DNA from 2 places in the Caballeronia sp. INML3B genome. Region 1 is predicted to be linked to the other one. Evidence: riboswitches for the same ligand, from Rfam matches in the RefSeq annotation. Region 1 holds a riboswitch; the other holds the start of a gene.
What was found. A riboswitch is a leader RNA that binds a small molecule or an ion and turns the genes downstream of it on or off. The one in region 1 is predicted to bind thiamine pyrophosphate.
Positions count from the first base shown of each region.

Region 1 (4,416 bases):
CGCGACAAGACATTGCGCCCGGTCCCCATAAAAAAACGGCCTTTCGCACGCGCTGTGCGAAAGGCCGTTGTCAGCCAAAAACGAGCATCAGGTCGGCTGATAGATTTCCGAGCCCTTTCTCACGAATTCGATCGCCTTCGTCTCCATGCCTTTGGCGAGCGCCTCGTTTTCGCTCAAGCCCTGCTTCGCGGCGAAATCGCGTACGTCCTGCGTGATCTTCATCGAGCAGAAATGCGGGCCGCACATCGAGCAGAAGTGCGCGACTTTGGCCGAATCCTTCGGCAGGGTTTCGTCGTGGAATTCGCGCGCCTTGTCCGGATCGAGGCCAAGGTTGAACTGGTCTTCCCAACGGAACTCGAAACGCGCCTTGGACAGCGCGTTATCGCGAACTTGCGCGCCCGGATGACCCTTCGCCAGATCCGCCGCGTGCGCCGCGAGCTTGTAGGTGATGATGCCTTCCTTGACGTCGTCCTTGTTCGGCAGGCCGAGGTGTTCCTTCGGCGTGACGTAGCAGAGCATCGCCGTGCCGAACCAGCCGATCATCGCCGCGCCGATGCCCGACGTGATGTGGTCGTATCCCGGCGCGATGTCCGTGGTCAGCGGCCCGAGCGTGTAGAAGGGCGCCTCGTCGCACCATTCCAGTTGCAGGTCCATGTTCTCCTTGATGAGCTGCATCGGCACATGGCCGGGGCCTTCGATCATCACCTGCACGTCGTGCTTCCAGGCGACCTGCGTCAGTTCGCCGAGGGTCTTGAGCTCGCCGAGCTGCGCTTCGTCGTTGGCGTCGTAGATCGAGCCGGGGCGCAGGCCGTCGCCGAGCGAGAACGAGACATCGTATTGCTTCATGATTTCGCAGATGTCTTCGAAGTGCTCGTAGATGAAGCTTTCCTTGTGATGCGCGAGGCACCACTTCGCCATGATCGAGCCGCCGCGCGACACGATGCCCGTCATGCGGTTGGCCGTCAGCGGCACGTATTGGAGGCGCACGCCCGCATGAATCGTGAAGTAATCGACGCCTTGTTCCGCCTGCTCGATCAGCGTGTCGCGGAAGATTTCCCACGTCAGGTCCTCGGCCTTGCCGTTGACCTTTTCGAGCGCCTGATAGATCGGCACGGTGCCGATCGGCACCGGCGAATTGCGGATGATCCACTCGCGCGTTTCGTGAATGTGCTTGCCCGTCGAGAGATCCATGACCGTGTCGCCGCCCCAGCGGATCGCCCACGTCATCTTGTCGACTTCCTCGCCGATGGAGGAGGTCACCGCCGAATTGCCGATGTTCGCGTTGATCTTCACGAGGAAGTTGCGTCCGATGATCATCGGCTCGCTTTCCGGGTGATTGATGTTCGCCGGGATGATCGCGCGGCCGCGCGCCACTTCCTCGCGCACGAATTCGGGTGTGATTGCCTGGAGCCCGTCCTTGCCGAACGCCGCCGCGCCGAACGCCTGGCCGGGGTGCTGGCGGCCCATCATGGCCGCGAGCTTTTCGCCGTTCGGGCCGCTCTTCTTCAGGCTTTCGAGATATTCGGCGCGCCGCTGGTTCTCGCGGATCGCGATGTACTCCATCTCCGGCGTGATGATGCCCTGCCGTGCGTAGTGCATCTGCGAGACGTTCTTTCCGGCCACCGCGCGACGCGGATGGCGATGCAGGTCGGGGAAGCGCAGTTCGGCCGTCTTCGGATCGGCGGCGCGCTCGCGGCCGAATTCGCTCGACAGTCCCGCGAGTTCCTCCGTGTCGCCGCGACGCTCGATCCACGCGCGGCGCAGCGCGGGCAAGCCCGAGCGGATGTCGATCTTCGCCTCCGGGTCGGTGTACGGGCCGGACGTGTCGTACACGTACACCGGCGGATTCTTCTCGCCGCCGAAGCCGTCGGGGGTGTCCGATTGCGTGATTTCGCGCATCGGCACGCGGATGTCGGGCGTCGAGCCGGTCACGTAGACCTTGCGCGAGTTCGGCAGCGGCGCGATGGCGGCGGCATCGACGACGGCATTCTCGGACAGGAATTTCGGGTTGGCATTCATGTGGCTGTCTCTCCTGTGTGGGACGGTTTTATCCGGACTCGACGCGGACGAACGCCGTCGAGCTCGGCTGATTCAGGAGCTAAACAGGGAGGAACGAGATGGAAAGGTACGGGTCCGGAAGAAGTGGCCTGGATGCTGCGAACCATGGAACCCGAACGCTTCCCTGCGCTGGCATTATCCAGATCAGGTTCAAAGGGTATTTCTCACCCACGCCACACGAAGCGATTTCGTCGAATGAACCGATGATCGAAATCACGATGTGCAACGCAGGACCCCCGCGTTAGCAGCCGACACGTTACACCGCGGCGTAGCGTCTTGGCAACCATTCGTAAAGTTGTGCAATCGCGTTCCGTGCTTACTGCATAATGTCGAGCGCCGCGAATTCTCGGGGTTTTCCCGGGGGATTGCGCGGTCTCTCCTCGGCGCAATCCGCACTTCTTTCGTTCCGTCATGCCGTCCAGTCTGGTAGTTGCCGCAGCGTATTTCCCGGTCTCTCTCGCAGTCATCCGGCGCGCAGCCGTCGCGGAGTAATGCATGTCCGCTCTGCCGCCGCCGCGCCTGCCGTTCAGTTTCCCCGACCGCTTTCCGTTTCGTGCGCCGCGCTCCTTCAAAGGGCAAGTCGCGCTCGCGCTGGCCGTCGTGTATCTCGTGTGGGGCTCGACGTATCTCGGGATTCATCTGTCGCTCGAATCGTTCCCGCCGCTCATGCTCGGCGGCCTGCGAAACCTGTGCGCCGGGGTCGGGCTCTTCGCGATCGCCGTGCATCGCAAGGCGGTGTGGCCGAGCGCGCGGGAAGTGCGCAATGCGGCGATCGTCGGCACTTTGCTGGAGGGCTTGTCGAGCGGGATGATGGCCTACGGCATGCGCACGGTCGGCACCGGCACGGCCGCGGTGATGGTGGCCACCGTGCCGCTCTTCGCGACGATCTTCACCGCGCTCAGCGGACGCGGCGTCGCGAGAGGCGAATGGTTCGCGGTGGCGCTCGGTCTCATCGGCATCGTGCTGCTGAACCACGGCGATCCTTCTCCGAGTTCGACTGTCGGCACGCTGGCGATTCTGTGCGCCGCGATTTTCTGGGCGGGCGGCGCGCATCTGGCGACGCGTCTGCGGCAGCCGTCGGATCTGCTGATGTCGACGGCCTTGCAGATCGGCCTGGGCGGGCTGATCGCGACGGCGATCGCGCTGGCGTCGGGCGAGCGTCTGACGCACATGAGCGTCGGCGCGGGATTTTCGTTCGTGTATCTCGTGGTGATCGGATCGATGGCTGCATATGTCGCGTATAACTTTCTGATTCGCAATACGAGCACGATTGTCGCGACGAGTTGTCTTTATGTGAATCCGGTGGTCGCGGTCATGTTGGGCGCGTTGTTGCTCGGCGAAGTCGTCACGCAATGGACCGTGATTGCGACGGTCGTTATTTTGCTTTCCGTGGGGCTTTCTTTTTGGTTCGATTATCGGCGGCGGGGGCTGGCTTGACAGACTTCTTGCCGAAGAGCGCGTAATCGTCGCGAGTCCGTAATCGCTGGGCTGGGTGTCCGTATCGCGGCGCGGATATTCGGGCGCCCCCGAACTTCTGTCTTCGGACCATCAGGGTGAAACAATCTGTCTTCGTACTTGCCCGCGCGCCGAGCGCCGGACAGAATCAGCGGCCAGAGCGCGTCGCGGAGCCGACACGCGGCAACACGGAGCATCGCCATGGCCACCCACGTCATCAGTTTTTTCACCGACGTTAACGCTCGCGCGTCGTTTGAGAACCATCGCCGCTATTGCGCGCGGCAGGGGTACGCACACGAATACGTCGATGCGAGCGCGATCGGCTGGTTGCAAATGCGCATGATCCTGAAATACCAGGTGTTGTTGCGGACCCTGCGTGCCTGCGCCGAGGGCGATCTTGTTCTGCTGCTGACGCAAGACTCCCTGCTTTTGACCGATATCCGATGCGAAACGCTGATGGAGGATCGCAGATCAGCAGGTGGTCGCGAGATTCGCGGACAAGTCGTCCGTCTACTCGAACGGCGGCGATCAAGATCTTTTCATTCACGTAATGCGGCGCAATGGCATGGCCGCCGAAGACGAGTTACTCGATTGCACGACGCTCAACACGCCTAATCAGCTTCAGACGCCCACGAGCTTCATGGTGCACTACGTGGGTATGTGGCCCGTCCTTCGCGCACTGGTGACGCATCATGGCGAACAGATGAGTCTAGAGCTTGACGCGAGCCGTCGAAGGCATATCCGGAAGGCGCGCTCGAGCGTTCGTGCGTCGGACTGCCGTTTAAGCGCAGAATGCGCTTCGCCCTCGTTGGGCACCCGGCCTAATACATCGGTTCCTCCTCTGCCTTATACACCTGTCGAACGGCTCGCCATTGAGTGACGAAATCGCGAAACTGTTTCATC
Region 1 covers NZ_JALQDI010000005.1:129,029-133,444, forward strand. Annotated here, with positions in the region: gene thiC (phosphomethylpyrimidine synthase ThiC) at 88-2,019, opposite strand; TPP riboswitch at 2,162-2,306, opposite strand; gene NCS58_RS05380 (EamA family transporter) at 2,554-3,495, shown strand; gene NCS58_RS05385 (hypothetical protein) at 3,715-4,128, shown strand.

Region 2 (4,416 bases), on a different contig from region 1:
ATCGGCAGATAGCTCATCTGCGGGATGAACATCATCTTTGCGTCGACGGGCGCGTCGATCGTGCCGTCGCCGAACGGCCACAAGCCCGCCAGCGCGCGCATCAACGTGCTCTTGCCCGATCCCGACGGCCCGACGACGAGCCAGCGCGAGCCCGGCTCGATCGACACGTTCGCCACGCGCGAGAGCGGCGTACCGTTGGGAAGCGCGAGCATGAGGCCGTTCGTCGTGAGCGACGGCGTGCTCGTGTAGTGCAGGTTGATGCCCCCGTGCTCCGTCGCCGGCGACGTTTCCTCGCGGATATGCGTCGAGCGCATCACGCGCTTGAATTCGCGCAGACGGTTGACGGTGGCGCGCCATTCGACCAACGTCGAATAACTGTTGATGAACCATGAAAACGAATCGCTGACCGTGCCGAACGCCGATGAAATCTGCATCAGCACGCCGAACGAAAACGCGCCCGCGAAGTAGCGCGGCGCGGCGACCATGATCGGAAAGATGATCGCGATCTGTCCGTAGAAGCTCAACACGAAAGTCATGCGCTTCGTGTACTTCATGATGAGCCACCAGTTGTCGCGGATGCGCTGGAAGATGGTCTTTGCGTTGGCGGTTTCGGTGGAGATGCCATCGTAGAACGCGATCTGCTCGGCGTTTTCGCGCACGCGAATCAGCCCGAAGCGAAAATCCGCTTCGACTTTCTGCTGCTGATAGTTGATCGACACGAGCGGATGCCCGACCTTCTGGATGATCAGCGAACCGAGAATCGCGTAGAGCGCGGCGGCCCACACCATGTAGCCGGGAATCGTGACCGGTGTGGCGCCGAGCGAGAAGGTGAGCGCGCCCGCGATGGTCCAGAGAATCGTGATGAAGGTAACGAGTGTGACGAGCGTCGAAAGCAGGTCGAGGGACAGCGAAAGCGTGGTGGTGGCGAAGGACTGCAGGTCGTCGGAAATACGCTGGTCGGGGTTGTCGGCGAGGCGATCGCGCTCGATGCGGTAGAACGCCTTGTCGCCGAGCCATTGCTCCAGAAACCTGTTGGTGAGCCACTGCCGCCAGCGAAACGCGAGCATCTGCCGCAGATAACGCCCGTACACCGCGAGCAGGATGTACGCGAACGCGAGGCCCGTGAAGATCAGCAGCAGATGAGGAAAGTCCCTGACGTTCTTGTTCTGCAGCGCGTTATAGAAGTCGGCGTTCCAGCTATTGAGCCGGACATTGATCCACACGACCGTCATGTTGATCGCGATGATCGCGACGAGCAGACCCCACGCGACACCGCGCTCCTCGGAAACCCAGTACGGCTTGATGAGGCTCCACGCCGAGACTTCGTCGGCCTTCTGCTGTGTGCTTTCGGTACGAATGTTGGTCATGAGCTTCCTGCTGATGCGCCCCGGGGCGCCCGATTGTTACGTCCGCGGCCAGGTCGCGCGCGCTTTTTCCGGCCCCGCGAATTGTTCCGGGATTGTCTTAACGTCCGCTTAATTTCGCGCGATCGTGCGGCGAACCGTGTTCGCGGCATTGTGCCAGAGTGCCGGCGCGGGCGATAAAAGGCGGGCAATCCCGGTTTGCAGCGCCTTCGCCTTTCATGTTTTAATGATCCTCGACGAAACAGGGGTGCTTCGCGCGCATCGGCGGCCGGAACGGTCGGCAGCGCGGCGAGGCTGAGAGAGACCCTTTGCACCCGATCCGGGTAATACCGGCGAGGGAAGTTTCCGGAGAACGCGCGAGTCACGCGCCATTCCTCCAGTCTCTTCCAGTATTTTCTTTCCGCCCGGCACCTTTCATCCATGCCGAGCCGGTCTCTCCGCTGATTTCGTCCTTGTGATGCGGCGCCGCGCCCGCACGGTCGAGATCGCGTACTTCGTCTCCTCGTCCAGTGCAGCGTCGGGCCCTTTGGAGACAGCGAATTGAACAGGATCGAACAGGGCGCACCGCGCCGGGAGGATTTCGCCGTCGTCGGCGGCGGGCTCGTCGGGCGGCTCGTCGCCTGGCAACTCGCTGGCGCGGGCCATGACGTCGCGCTCTACGAACGCGGCGACGCAGCGGGCACGCAGTCGGCTGCGTGGGTCGCCGCCGCGATGCTAGCGCCGCTCGCCGAGGCGGCGAGCGCGGAGCCGCTCGTCGTCGGGCTAGGGGCGGCGTCGCTCGAACGCTGGCCGCGTCTCATCGCGCAATTGCCCGAGCCGGTCTTCTTTCAGCGCAACGGAACGCTCGTCGTCTGGCACGGCGCGGATCGCGCGGAGGCGCCGCTGTTCGAGCGCCGCTTGCGCGCCAATTCGCCCGCCGACTTGCTCGATGGCGGGTTCGTCAAGCTCGCGGGCGCGCAGGTCGCGCAAGCCGAACCGGCACTGGGAACGCGTTTCGCGCAGGGCTGGCTGCTGCCGAACGAGGGTCAGCTGGATAACCGGCAGGCCTTGAGCGCGCTCGCGGCCGGCCTCACGGCGCGCGGCGTGCGCACGTACTGGAACACGCCGGTCGACGCCATGCCCGACGCCCGCTGGATCATCGATTGCCGCGGCTTGGGCGCAAAACCCGCGTGGCCCGCACTGCGCGGCATCCGGGGCGAAGTCGCGCGCGTGCATGCGCCGGGCATTGGGCTTTCGCGGCCCGTGCGGTTGCTGCATCCGCGCTATCCGCTCTATATCGCGCCCAAGGAGAACGATCTGTACGTGATCGGCGCGACGGAAGTGGAAGGAGAAGACATGTCGCCCGTAAGCGTGCGCTCGGCGCTGGAACTGCTGAGCGCCGCTTTCGCCGTGCATCCGGGCTTCGGCGAGGCGCGCATCCTTGAACTGAATTCGCATTGCCGGCCGACCTTGCCGGATCATCGGCCGGCCATCGTCTGGGACGGGGCGCGGACCGTGCGCGTGAACGGCCTGTACCGCCACGGCTTCATGATCGCGCCCGAAGTCGCAGATGTGGCGAGCTGTCTAGCGGAGGCGCTCGTTTCAGGCGACGTCGCCGATGCCGGGACCTTCGCCGATTTCCGCGGCGCCGCGCGCTGGCCCGAGCTGCTGCACGGCGCGTTCTCGGTCGCGCCCGCGCTGTCGCATTGAGCAAGAGACCAAAGCCATGAACATCCATATCAATCAGCGCGTCTTCGATTTGCCCGACGACGTCACCGTCACTCAAGCGCTCGCCGCGTTCGGCGCGAAGCCGCCATTCGCAGTCGCCTTGAACGGCCAGTTCGTGGCGCGCGGCGAGCACGCCACGAAAACGCTCGCCGCCGGCGACAAGCTCGATGTCGTGTCGCCCGTCGCGGGCGGCTGAACTCCGAACCGAAGGATCGAATCATGACCATCTCCACCGCCGACGTTCTCACGCTCTACGGCGAGACCTTTCCGAGCCGCGTGCTGCTCGGCACCTCGCGTTATCCGTCGCTGCAATCGCTTTCCGACTCCATCGACGCCGCTCGGCCAGGCATGGTCACGGTCGCGTTGCGCCGCCAGTCGGAAACGGGCGAAGCCGGCTTTTTCGATGTTTTGAAGCGCCACGGCGTCGCACTGCTTCCCAACACGGCCGGCTGCCAGAGCGTCGACGAGGTGCTCACGACCGCCCGCATGGCGCGCGAAGTCTTCGAGACGCCCTGGATCAAGCTGGAGCTGATCGGCGACGATTACACGCTGCAGCCCGATCCGATCGGCCTCGTCGAAGCGGCGGCGAAGCTGATTCGAGAGGGCTTCAAGGTGCTGCCGTATTGCACGGAGGACCTGGTGATCGGCCGGCGTCTGCTCGATGCGGGCTGCGAGGCGCTGATGCCGTGGGGCGCGCCGATCGGCACCGGTAAAGGCGTCACCAATCCGTACGGGCTGCGCACGCTGCGCGAGCGGCTGCCGGATGTGCCGCTAATCGTCGATGCCGGTCTCGGTGTGCCGTCGCACGCCTGCCAGGTGATGGAATGGGGCTTCGACGGCGTGCTGCTCAATACGGCCGTATCGCAGGCGACTTTCCCGCCGCAGATGGCGCGAGCCTTCGCGCTCGGCGTCGAAGCGGGACGCACGGCATTCCTCGCCGGGCCGATGGCCGAGCGCGACAGCGCGCAGGCGAGCACGCCGGTCGTCGGTATGCCGTTCTGGCATCAGGACGGAGGCGCGGCATGAGCTTGCTGAATCACGAAGTTTTCTGGCCGCCCGCCGACGAGTTGATCGAAGTCGCCGAGCGGATTCGCGCGCGTCTCGGCGAATGGCCCGCGGCTGAAACGCGCTGGCGCATTTGCCTGACCGCGCCGGAATCGCCGAAGGCCGGCGATCTGATCGTTATCGAGGCGCACGACGCGGACGCCGCCCGGCTCGCAAAAAGCGGCGCGGCCGTGCTCGATGCACGCGAAGGGCGGGTCACGCTGTATCGCGGCGACGAACGCTTCGCGCTGGAAGGCGAATGGGCCGACGATTGGCTGGCCGCTCTGGCCGCTTTCCTCGA
Region 2 covers NZ_JALQDI010000030.1:25,684-30,099, reverse strand. Annotated here, with positions in the region: gene NCS58_RS13180 (ABC transporter ATP-binding protein/permease) at 1-1,367, opposite strand, end outside; TPP riboswitch at 1,598-1,722, shown strand; gene NCS58_RS13175 (FAD-dependent oxidoreductase) at 1,905-3,053, shown strand; gene thiS (sulfur carrier protein ThiS) at 3,070-3,267, shown strand; gene NCS58_RS13165 (thiazole synthase) at 3,291-4,097, shown strand; gene thiE (thiamine phosphate synthase) at 4,094-4,416, shown strand, end outside.
Region 2: another riboswitch for thiamine pyrophosphate. It lies ahead of NCS58_RS13175 (FAD-dependent oxidoreductase); the one in region 1 lies ahead of thiC (phosphomethylpyrimidine synthase ThiC).